Regions from separate parts of the Shewanella spartinae genome, predicted to be linked through region 1. Evidence: predicted binding sites of a transcription regulator. Region 1 holds the regulator's gene; each other region holds the start of a gene.
The links. Region 1 encodes LexA, which represses DNA repair genes until DNA is damaged. Its sites were predicted from a motif close to TACTGTATNNNNATACAGTA; they were not measured.

Region 1 (3,279 bases):
AACACCTTATTGCTGATCTCTGTGACCCCTGATGTCATATTTAGGGGCATATCTGCTGCGAGTATGGTGGGCGTAAATAGCAACGCCAGCAAACAACACAACACTTGCTTCACTAGACTTCTCCTCTGTCAATTGCGAAGGCAACTACAAAGAAGAGCCACACAGTATGTCTCGGCTCTATGCAAACTCTTCAGTTCCCAAAAAAGCAACGATGACTTCAAAGTGCGTCGGTGGTGAATCTCTTGTTCTGCTGGTGGTGACCACGCTTGCACTTACGGCTGAATATATCAGACCAATTTCAGCTTCTATGGGCGAGGTATTACAGGTTCATTTTCGCCGCTCAAGCCGACAACCAAATTGTGCGATATAACAAATAATCGTTGATATCTCTTACTAACTTAATGGCTGTTTAAATATTGATCAAGATCACTTTTATTTTATTTTGCTAAACAAAACAGACACAAAAACGCCCCTTGCGGGGCGTCTGTATGGAAAGGTGGGGCGCGGAATATCAGTGTAGCGAACCGAACAGACTCAAGGTCTGGCCGCTGAGATCCTCTTGGGGAAAAGGGTTGGCAGGTAAGTGACCGTTCGCATCTTCGATCACCACCCCTAGGGCGCGGGTATTCTTGGCAACTATCTGTAGGCGACGACTGTCACGGGCATCCAGGGTTTGTGCCCAGCAGATCACCGCACTGGATGTACCACTTGTGAGGGCTTTTTCCATCGCCCACAGGGTTTCGACCTCATCCTTGGTGTGTACCAAGAGGATGCGATCCATACGCACACCGCCATCGGCCAGCATCTGTTTGTAGCCTATGTTAGGTGGGCTGATCAACACCACCCATTGTCCCTGCTGACTGAGTCTGGCTAGCTCCGGGGTGAGGGCCTGCAGCTCTTGCTTCCCCTGAGTAGAACTTGCCGTAGTCGAGATAGTGTTGCCATCGCCGCGCTTAAGTGAGCTGTCGAGATCGACCCACAGCCCTGGATGGCGTGGCGCCATGCCCATTAGGTTGTTCATTGCCAGTCTCCATTTCGAATAACGCCGACGGCCAGGCCTTCGATGCTCAGGCTCTGGGTGGTGAGGTCCACCACGATAGGGGAATACTCTTCATTTTCGGCATGCAGATAGACGGTTCTGCCACGCCTCTCGAAGCGTTTAACCGTTACATCATCTTCCACGCGCGCCACGACTATCTGGCCGTTTCTTGCCTGTTCGACCTTATGTACCGCGAGTAGATCGCCCTCGAGAATGCCTATATCTTTCATACTGTCACCCCTGACGCGCAGCAGGAAGTCGGCGCTGGGGCGGAACATGCTAGGGTCAACCTGATAGTGTTGCTCCACATGCTCCTGGGCCAGGATGGGCTCACCGGCGGCTACCTGACCTATAAGGGGCAGGCCGAGATCTTCTGGCTCTTCCTCTTGGGTCAGCTTGATGCCACGTGAGGTGCCGGGCATGATTTCGATGCAGCCTTTCTTGGCCAGGGCCTTGAGGTGTTCCTCGGCGGCGTTGGCACTCTTAAAGCCTAAGCGACGCGCAATTTCCGCACGGGTAGGCGGCATGCCCGTGTCGGCAATATTGCGTTTAATCAGATCTAAAATCTCGGCTTGTCTCGGGGTTAAGGGTCTCATGATTAATCCTGTCTTTCCATACAGTACCTGTCAGTATATACAGTATTTTATACAGTGCAAGTATTAACCAGATTTTCTCCCAATCCCATCAAGTGATTAGCGCCTACAGCGTGATTGATTAGCCGAGTTGCGTCTGCTCAAGTGAGAGCAGCAGATGATGATAATCGTCGATGGCCGGGAAGTCGGCAAACTGCTTGTGAGGCTTCTGGCTGTCGGGATTTTTGATCCCCAGCTGGTAGCCGACGCCAGCCTGCTTGGCCGCCTGTAGTATGGGCTCGCTGTCGTCGATAAACAGGCAACGGCTGGGATCCAAGGAGAACTGATTAAACAGGTGACGCCAAAATTGTGGGTGTTCCTTGGGATAGCCGGTGGCGTGACTCGAGAGCATCTCATCGAGTCCCTTAGCCAGCTCTGTATGCTCGAGTTTCAGCGCCAGGCTGTGGGGATGGGCGTTGGTGACCAAGATGCGCCGCTTGCTGTGTCTGGCCAGTGCGGTGAGAAAGGGCATGCTGTCCTGACGCAGCTGGATCCTGTCCACCAGAGTGTGGTGTAAAGCCAGGATGTCCAAATCCAGCTCCTGTTGCCAATATTCAAGGCAATACCACTCCAGGGTGCCGAACACCTTGGCGTAGGCATCCTCCACCAGTTGTTGGGCGTCGGCCTTTGGGATCTGCCTTTGTTCACACAAGGCCTGAGGCACCAGGCTAAGCCAGAAATGGTTGTCGAAATGCAGATCCAACAGGGTGCCGTCCATATCCAGCAGCACGGTATCTATCTTATTCCAGGGAAACATAAAGCGAGTAAAAAAATTCCTTGGTTTGAGTTGTGGATTAGGCCCATCATAGTAAGATTGAGTGGTTAAGCAAACGCCATTTTTATCAGGAAGTTTCATGCCGGACAAAAAGCCGCAGATCCTACATGCCGAAGTTGTTGCCCAGAGCCGTCTGTTTCAGATAGAGCAGGTGCATTTAAAATTTTCGAACCAGGTCGAGCGCCAGTATGAGCGCATGAAGGGCAATGCCCGTGGCGCCGTGATGGTGGTGCCTGTGCATGGCGAGGAGCTATTGCTGGGACGCGAATATGCGGCGGGTACCCACAGCTATGAGCTGGGTTTCCCCAAGGGCCTGGTGGATCCCGGGGAGACCCATGCGGAGGCGGCCAACCGAGAGCTGCAGGAAGAGATAGGTTTTGGTGCGCGTAAGCTGACCCATCTGATGGAGTTGAGCCTGGCGCCAGGCTACTTTGCCAGCAAGATGCAGATCTTCGTCGCCGAAGATCTGTATGAGAGTCGATTGCAGGGTGACGAGCCCGAACCCATAGAGGTGGTACGCTGGCCATTGAGCCAGTGGTCTGAGCTGTTATTAGAAGATGATTTTTCCGAATCTCGAAGCGTTAGCGCCTTGTTTTTGGCACAGAAACATCTAAAACTAAAGTAGTTAAACCGAATTATCATATTAGGCATTGCCAGATGTAGGCTGTTGGAGTTGTGATGAAGCCAGAAGAGTATGTTGAGCAGGCGATTTCGATTGCCATCGAGGCGGGTGAGGCCATCAAAGGGATCTACCTCGAGGGCAGTTTTGACAAAGAGGTGAAATCCGACAATACCCCGGTGACCTCTGCCGATATCGCGGCCCATGAGATCAT
Region 2 (3,279 bases), 550 kb from region 1:
GCTGTTCTTACAAACTATGCCCACCTGGCACATAGTCGTCAGCCTGCTAGTGCTGGTGCCCTTTATCTACTGCTATTTTTGGGCCCACCGCAGCCCGAGTAAAACCGCCTACCAGCCTATCTTGCTGATCATCGCCCTGGCCTGTCTCATCACGCCTGTTAATATCGGCTCGCTGTCCCTGTTTACCTTTGCCGGTTTCTTTATCGGCTTTAACTACTCTCTGCCCAAGGCCTTCGCCAGCCTTATCGGCTTAGCCGTCATCCTGACGCTGCTAAGCCTAACCCTAGGTATTCACTACTACTTTGCGGTTTATGGCGTCGCCCTGATCACCGGCGTAGGCTTCTTTGGCGTGGCCGAGCGTAAGCGGGTCGAAGCCAAGCGCGCCCAACGGCAGAGTCAGCAGGAGATACGCCAGCTCGCCACCATGTTAGAGCGCGAACGTATCGCCCGGGATCTGCACGACATCATGGGGCACTCGCTCTCCTCGATCTCACTCAAGGCCGAGCTGGCGCGCAAACTATTGGCCAAGGGGCAAGCCGATCAGGCCAGCGCCGAGCTGGCAGAACTGGAAACCATCGCCCGCGACAGCCTCAGCCAGATCCGCCAAACGGTCTCAGGCTACAAACACAAAGGGTTAGACGCCACCCTGACGCACCTGTGCCAGATGCTGAGGGACAAGGGCATGGCCGTCACCCTCTCTGGTGAGCTGCCATCACAGCCACAGGAAGTAGAAACCCAGTTGATCCTCAGCCTGACTGAGCTGTGCAACAATGTTATGCGTCATAGCCAAGGCGATAGCTGTAACATCGACTTGTCGGCAACACCTCAGAGGCTGCGGATCTCGGTCACCGACAATGGTAAGCTGAGGCAGCTCTGCGAAGGCAATGGCCTCACCGGCATACGCGAGCGACTGCGCCCCTTAGGTGGTACACTCAGTATTGGGCTCGAACCAAACCCGAAATTTATCATCGAGTTACCAAATCAGGGATAGAAACAGGATGAAGATATTACTCGCCGAAGATCAAGCCATGGTGAGGGGCGCGCTGGCCGCGCTCCTCACCCTCGAAGGCGACTTTGAGGTGATACAGGCCTGTGACGGCGACCAGGCCCTGAGCCTGCTCAAGCAGCAGAAGTTCGACCTGCTGCTGACCGACATAGAGATGCCAGGCCTCAGTGGCCTGGAGCTGGCTCAATGGTGTCAAAATCAAGCGGCGCCGACTAAGGTCATTATCCTGACCACCTTTGGCCGTGCAGGCTATATCAAGCGTGCCATCGAGGCGGGCGTGGGCGGTTTCTTACTCAAGGACGCGCCCTCCGAGACACTGATCCAGGCAATAAACGCCGTCAGCCGTGGCAAGCGCATCATAGATCCCGAACTGGCCATCATGGCCATCGGCGAACAAGACCCGCTGAACGATAAGGAACGTCGGGCGCTCAGGCTCGCCAGCGAGGGACGCTCCAGCGCGGAGATCGCCGCCACCCTGTTCATCGCCGAAGGCACTGTGCGTAATTATCTCTCCGAGGCCATCGCCAAACTCAATGCCAACAATCGCATCGACGCCGCCCGCATTGCCAAGCAAAAGGGCTGGCTGTGACCTCATTCTATGACCTCAGGCTTTAACCCCAGGCTTCGCCGCCTTGATAGCTAACGCGAGATTGCGTTCATGCCGAACTCTGATAGTATATGTATATATTTACAGTAATAGACTCAGGTTCTGGTTAAATAGAACGCTAAATCAAATGGGTACAAAGCGTGGATAGACTCGATCTCATGGCTGTGACAGAGTTAAAGGGCGTTGCCGCCAAGATGGCGCAGCGGCTGGAGAAACTCGGCATCAATACAGTCCAGGATCTGCTGTTTCACTTGCCGCTACGCTACGAAGACCGCACCCAGATCTATCCCATCGCCGCCCTCTATCCCGGTAGCTATGGCACCATAGAGGGGATCGTACAGTCAACCCAGATCGTCCAGGGGCGCAAGCGTATGCTCACCTGCACGGTGCGTGACGACTCGGGCACCATAACGCTGCGCTTCTTCAACTTCTCCGCCGCCATGCGTAACGGCCTCGAAGAGGGCGAGCGCATTCGTGCCTATGGCGAGGTGCGCCGGGGCAAGCTTCACCGGGAGATCATCCACCCGGAATACAAGATGCTCCACGGCGAGAGCGACTTTAGCCTCAGCGATACCCTGACGCCTATCTACCCGACCACAGAGGGACTCAAGCAGGCCAGCTGGATCCGTTTGACGGATCAGGCCCTGACGCTGCTGGCCCATGGCGCGCTGACCGAACTATTGCCGCCTCAGCTGAGGCCAAATCAGCTCTCATTGGTCGACGCGCTGCAGCTGCTGCACAGACCCCCGAGCGAGGTCAGCCCCTTTGCCCTGGAGCAGGGCACGCATCCGGCGCAGCAGAGGCTGATCCAGGAGGAGCTGCTGGCCCACAACCTGAGCATGTTACAGCTCAGGGCCCGCAGCAATCATGATAAGGCCATCGCGATGCAACCCACCGGGCAGCTACTCAATCCCTTCCTGGCCTCTTTACCCTTTAAGCCCACTGGCGCCCAGCAGCGGGTGGTTGCCGATATCACCCAAGATCTCGACAAGGCGCATCCCATGATGCGTCTGGTGCAGGGCGATGTGGGCTCGGGCAAGACCCTAGTGGCGGCGCTGGCGGCGCTGCAGGCTATCGAGAGCGGCTATCAGGTCGCCATGATGGCACCGACGGAATTGCTCGCCGAGCAGCACGCCAACAACTTCGCCGCCTGGTTCGAACCCCTCGGCCTCACCGTTGGCTGGCTGGCGGGTAAGCTCAAGGGCAAGGCGCGGGCGCAGTCGCTGCAGCAGATTAAGAGCGGCGAGGCCCATATCGTCATCGGCACCCACGCCATCTTTCAGGAGCAGGTCGAGTTCAACCGTCTGGCGCTGATCATCATAGATGAGCAGCACAGGTTCGGGGTGCATCAACGCTTGGTGCTGAGAGAGAAAGGAATTAGCCAGGGCTTCCACCCACATCAGCTGATCATGACGGCAACCCCTATCCCCCGCACTCTGGCGATGACCGCCTATGCGGATCTCGATACCTCCATCATCGACGAGCTGCCGCCGGGGCGCACGCCGGTGACCACGGTTGCCATCTCAGACAATCGCCGCGGTGAGGTGATCGATCGCGTGCGCCAGGCCGCGCTGCAAGATGGGCGTCAGGCCTACTGGGTCTGTACCCTGATCGAAGAATCCGAGGTGCTGGAATGTCAGGCCGCCGAAGACACGGCCGAGGAGCT
Region 3 (3,279 bases), 1.3 Mb from region 1:
TTCGGGCGACTATCGCAACTACTATGAGGAGGAGGGGCAACGCTTCACTCATATTATCGACCCGCGCAACGGCTACCCGATCGACCATAAGCTTGCCTCGGTGACCGTACTAGCCAAGGAGAGCATGATCGCCGACGGTTACGCCACCGCCATGATGGTGCTGGGCACAGAGGCCTCGCTGGCGCTGGCCGAACGTGAGCATCTGGCCATCATGTTGATCGAGAAGCAAGCGCAAGGTTTCAAGGTCTACTATAGCGATGCCTTTAAGCCCTACGTGGGTTTGTGATAGAATAGCGTCCATCGGTGCGCCGGCCCGCTCAATATAGTGGCTAGGCGCACTCTTAAATGCAGTCTTGCATGTCGGTTGATTAGCTTGTCAACGAGCTAGTCGACTAGTTAGCGAATGGTTAGACACATAAGCGAAACAGCCACTTATGTGTATCTGGAGTCAGTGATGAGCACTTTTTTAGCGGCTTTTGTGGTATTACTACTGTTTTTCGTTCTTATGTCTATCGGCTACCTGGTGAAGCAGAAGGCGGTTGCCGGCAGCTGCGGTGGTCTGGGGGCTCTGGGTATCGAGAAGGCCTGTGACTGTGACGACCCATGCGATAAGCGTAAAGCGAAGATGGCCGAAGAAGAGGCCCGTCGCGAGAAGCTGGCCAAAGATCGTATCATCTAGCCCACGCCTGTGAGGCGTCATTATTAAAGGTCCCATTCGGGGCCTTTTTTTGTTACCCCTGTTTTTCATTACTCTTCTCCGAGACTCCTCTGCTCCTTAGCGCCTTGCGCTTATTCTCGGCCTTAACACGCTGGATTTATTATCTTTAATCGCCTTGGTAATCAAAGCGCGAATGAGAACGATTTTCTTTGATAACTGATTGAAACTTAATGTTTATTTGTAATTGGATGAAAATTGCTCTAGGCTTAAATATTGATTTAGATCAAATCTTACTAAGGAGATCAAATGAAGGGTCATCCGAACGTCATTCGTCAGTTAAACAAGATACTGACCTTCGAATTGACGGCCATCAACCAGTACTTCTTGCACGCACGCATGTACAAAAATTGGGGTCTGGAAGAGCTCAATGAGAAGTGCTACAAGAAGTCGATCAAAGATATGAAGCATGCCGACAAGTTGATCGAGCGGGTGCTGTTTCTCGAAGGCCTGCCTAATCTGCAACAGCTCGAGAAGCTGCGCATAGGTGAGAACCCGGAAGAGATGTTGCAGTGCGACAAGACCATGCTCGAAGAGCAGTTGGTCGAGCTGCGCAGCGTGATCGCCCTGTGTGAGACGGAGCGAGACTATGTGAGCCGCGAGATCCTCGAAGACCTGCTCGAAGATGAGGAGGAGTATCTGGACTGGATCGAGGCGCAGCAAGATCTGATTAAGATGACGGGCATTCAAAATTACCTGCAGTCGCAGATGGAATCTGAATAGGGAGAGAAGCATGAAAGGCAATCAGGAAGTGATCGACACCCTCAACAAGCTGCTCACCGGTGAGTTGTCGGCGATGGATCAATACTTTGTCCACGGCTTGATGTACGAAGACTGGGGGCTTAACGAGCTGCACGAGCGGATCTCCCACGAGTCTGACGACGAGCGCGAACACGCCAAGAAGCTGGTGCAGCGGATTCTGTTCCTCGAGGGCACGCCAGATGTGGCCAGCCGCGAGGCGCTGAATATAGGTAAAGATCCCCAGGAGATGCTGCAGAATGATCTCAACTATGAGTATCAGGTGGCGGCCAACCTACGTGAAGCCATCGCCCTGTGCGAGGAAAAGCAGGATTACGTCTCCCGTGAACTGTTAGAGGTCTTGCTGGAAGAGACAGAGTCTGATCATATGTACTGGCTAGAGAAGCAGCTGGGCCTCATCGACAAGATAGGTCTGCAGAACTACCTCCAGTCTAAAATGTAATAGACTGAGCCGATATAATGCATTAGCCATTCGACGCCACGAAACAGAGACAAAGCCACCTTAGGGTGGCTTTTTGCTGCCTGTCATCTGGCGTCTGGCTGCCGTTCATCGCGAAGTGATTGAATACTGTTTAAATGTACAGTATTCTTGGCGGTGGAGGTATTAAGGTGAAAAAGATTATTCATGTAGACATGGACTGCTTCTTTGCGGCGGTCGAGATGCGTGATTTTCCCGAGCTCAGGGGCAAGCCTATAGCCGTGGGCGGACGCAGCGATCGCCGCGGCGTCATCAGCACCTGTAACTACGAGGCGCGCAAGTTTGGCGTGCGCTCGGCCATGGCCTCCGCCTATGCCCTCAAGCTCTGCCCGGATCTCATCCTGGTGCCCGGACGCATGTCTGTCTACAAGGAGGTGTCGGCGCAGATCCGTGAGGTGTTTGCCCGCTACACTGAGCTGATCGAGCCGCTCTCCCTGGATGAAGCCTATCTGGATGTCAGTGACTGCACCCAACACCAGGGCTCGGCCACGCTGATCGCCGAGGCGATTCGCCGGGAGATCTTCGAGGTGACCGGGCTCACCGCCTCTGCCGGCATCGCGCCGGTGAAGTTTCTGGCCAAGATAGCCTCGGATCTCAATAAGCCCAACGGCCAGTATGTGATCACTCCGCAGATGATCCCCGAGTTTGTGAAGACACTGCCGCTGATTAAGATCCCCGGTGTCGGCAAGGTGACCGCCGCTAAGCTGGAAACCATGGGGCTGATTACCTGCGCCGACGTGCAGGCCTCTAGCCGTCAGAGCCTGATGGAGCGCTTCGGTAAGTTTGGTGGTGTGCTCTATGACAGGGCGCAGGGGATAGACCCCCGCGGCATCTCGCCCCATAGGGAGCGTAAGTCTGTCGGCGTCGAGACCACCCTGGCCAAAGATATCTACACCTATGAGCAGTGCCAGGCGGTGATGCCCCAGCTTATTCAGGAGCTGTCTGGGCGTATCAGTCGCAGCGCCAAGTCGCGTCGTATTCACAAGCAGGTAGTTAAGCTTAAGTTCGATGACTTCAAACAGACCACCATAGAGCAGCGCAGTGACGAGGTCTCGGTGAAGCTGTTTTACGACCTGCTTAAACAGGCGCTGGAGCGCCGCGCGGGTAGAGGCATCCGTCTGCTGGGGGTATCGGTCGGGCTCGAGAGCGAGGCTGTGGGAGCCGGGCTGGATGAGGAGGAGCATGGGGCGCAGATGGATCTCGGGTTTTAGCGTTAACCCTATTAACCCTATTAACCTTATTTGGCTCGTAGCTTGGACGGTTATTGCGCCAGGTTAGATTTTTGAAGCTTTACCCTTCATGGCAATCTAACGCCTGCCCGGCGGGG

Region 2: recG (ATP-dependent DNA helicase RecG) is a predicted target of LexA. The motif match lies at 1,683-1,702, and genes of this name have one in related genera.
Region 3: dinB (DNA polymerase IV) is a predicted target of LexA. The motif match lies at 2,041-2,060, and genes of this name have one in related genera.

Annotation. Positions count from the first base shown of each region.
Region 1 covers NZ_CP080418.1:136,325-139,603, forward strand. Annotated here, with positions in the region: gene coxB (cytochrome c oxidase subunit II) at 1-113, opposite strand, end outside; gene K0I31_RS00630 (cell division inhibitor SulA) at 512-1,021, opposite strand; gene lexA (transcriptional repressor LexA) at 1,018-1,635, opposite strand; gene yrfG (GMP/IMP nucleotidase) at 1,754-2,428, opposite strand; gene nudE (ADP compounds hydrolase NudE) at 2,526-3,071, shown strand; gene cysQ (3'(2'),5'-bisphosphate nucleotidase CysQ) at 3,125-3,279, shown strand, end outside.
Region 2 covers NZ_CP080418.1:4,201,889-4,205,167, forward strand. Annotated here, with positions in the region: gene K0I31_RS18150 (sensor histidine kinase) at 1-991, shown strand, start outside; gene K0I31_RS18155 (response regulator transcription factor) at 999-1,595, shown strand; gene recG (ATP-dependent DNA helicase RecG) at 1,754-3,279, shown strand, end outside.
Region 3 covers NZ_CP080418.1:3,452,829-3,456,107, reverse strand. Annotated here, with positions in the region: gene K0I31_RS14960 (FAD:protein FMN transferase) at 1-286, shown strand, start outside; gene nqrM ((Na+)-NQR maturation NqrM) at 455-679, shown strand; gene bfr (bacterioferritin) at 965-1,438, shown strand; gene bfr (bacterioferritin) at 1,449-1,916, shown strand; gene dinB (DNA polymerase IV) at 2,084-3,163, shown strand.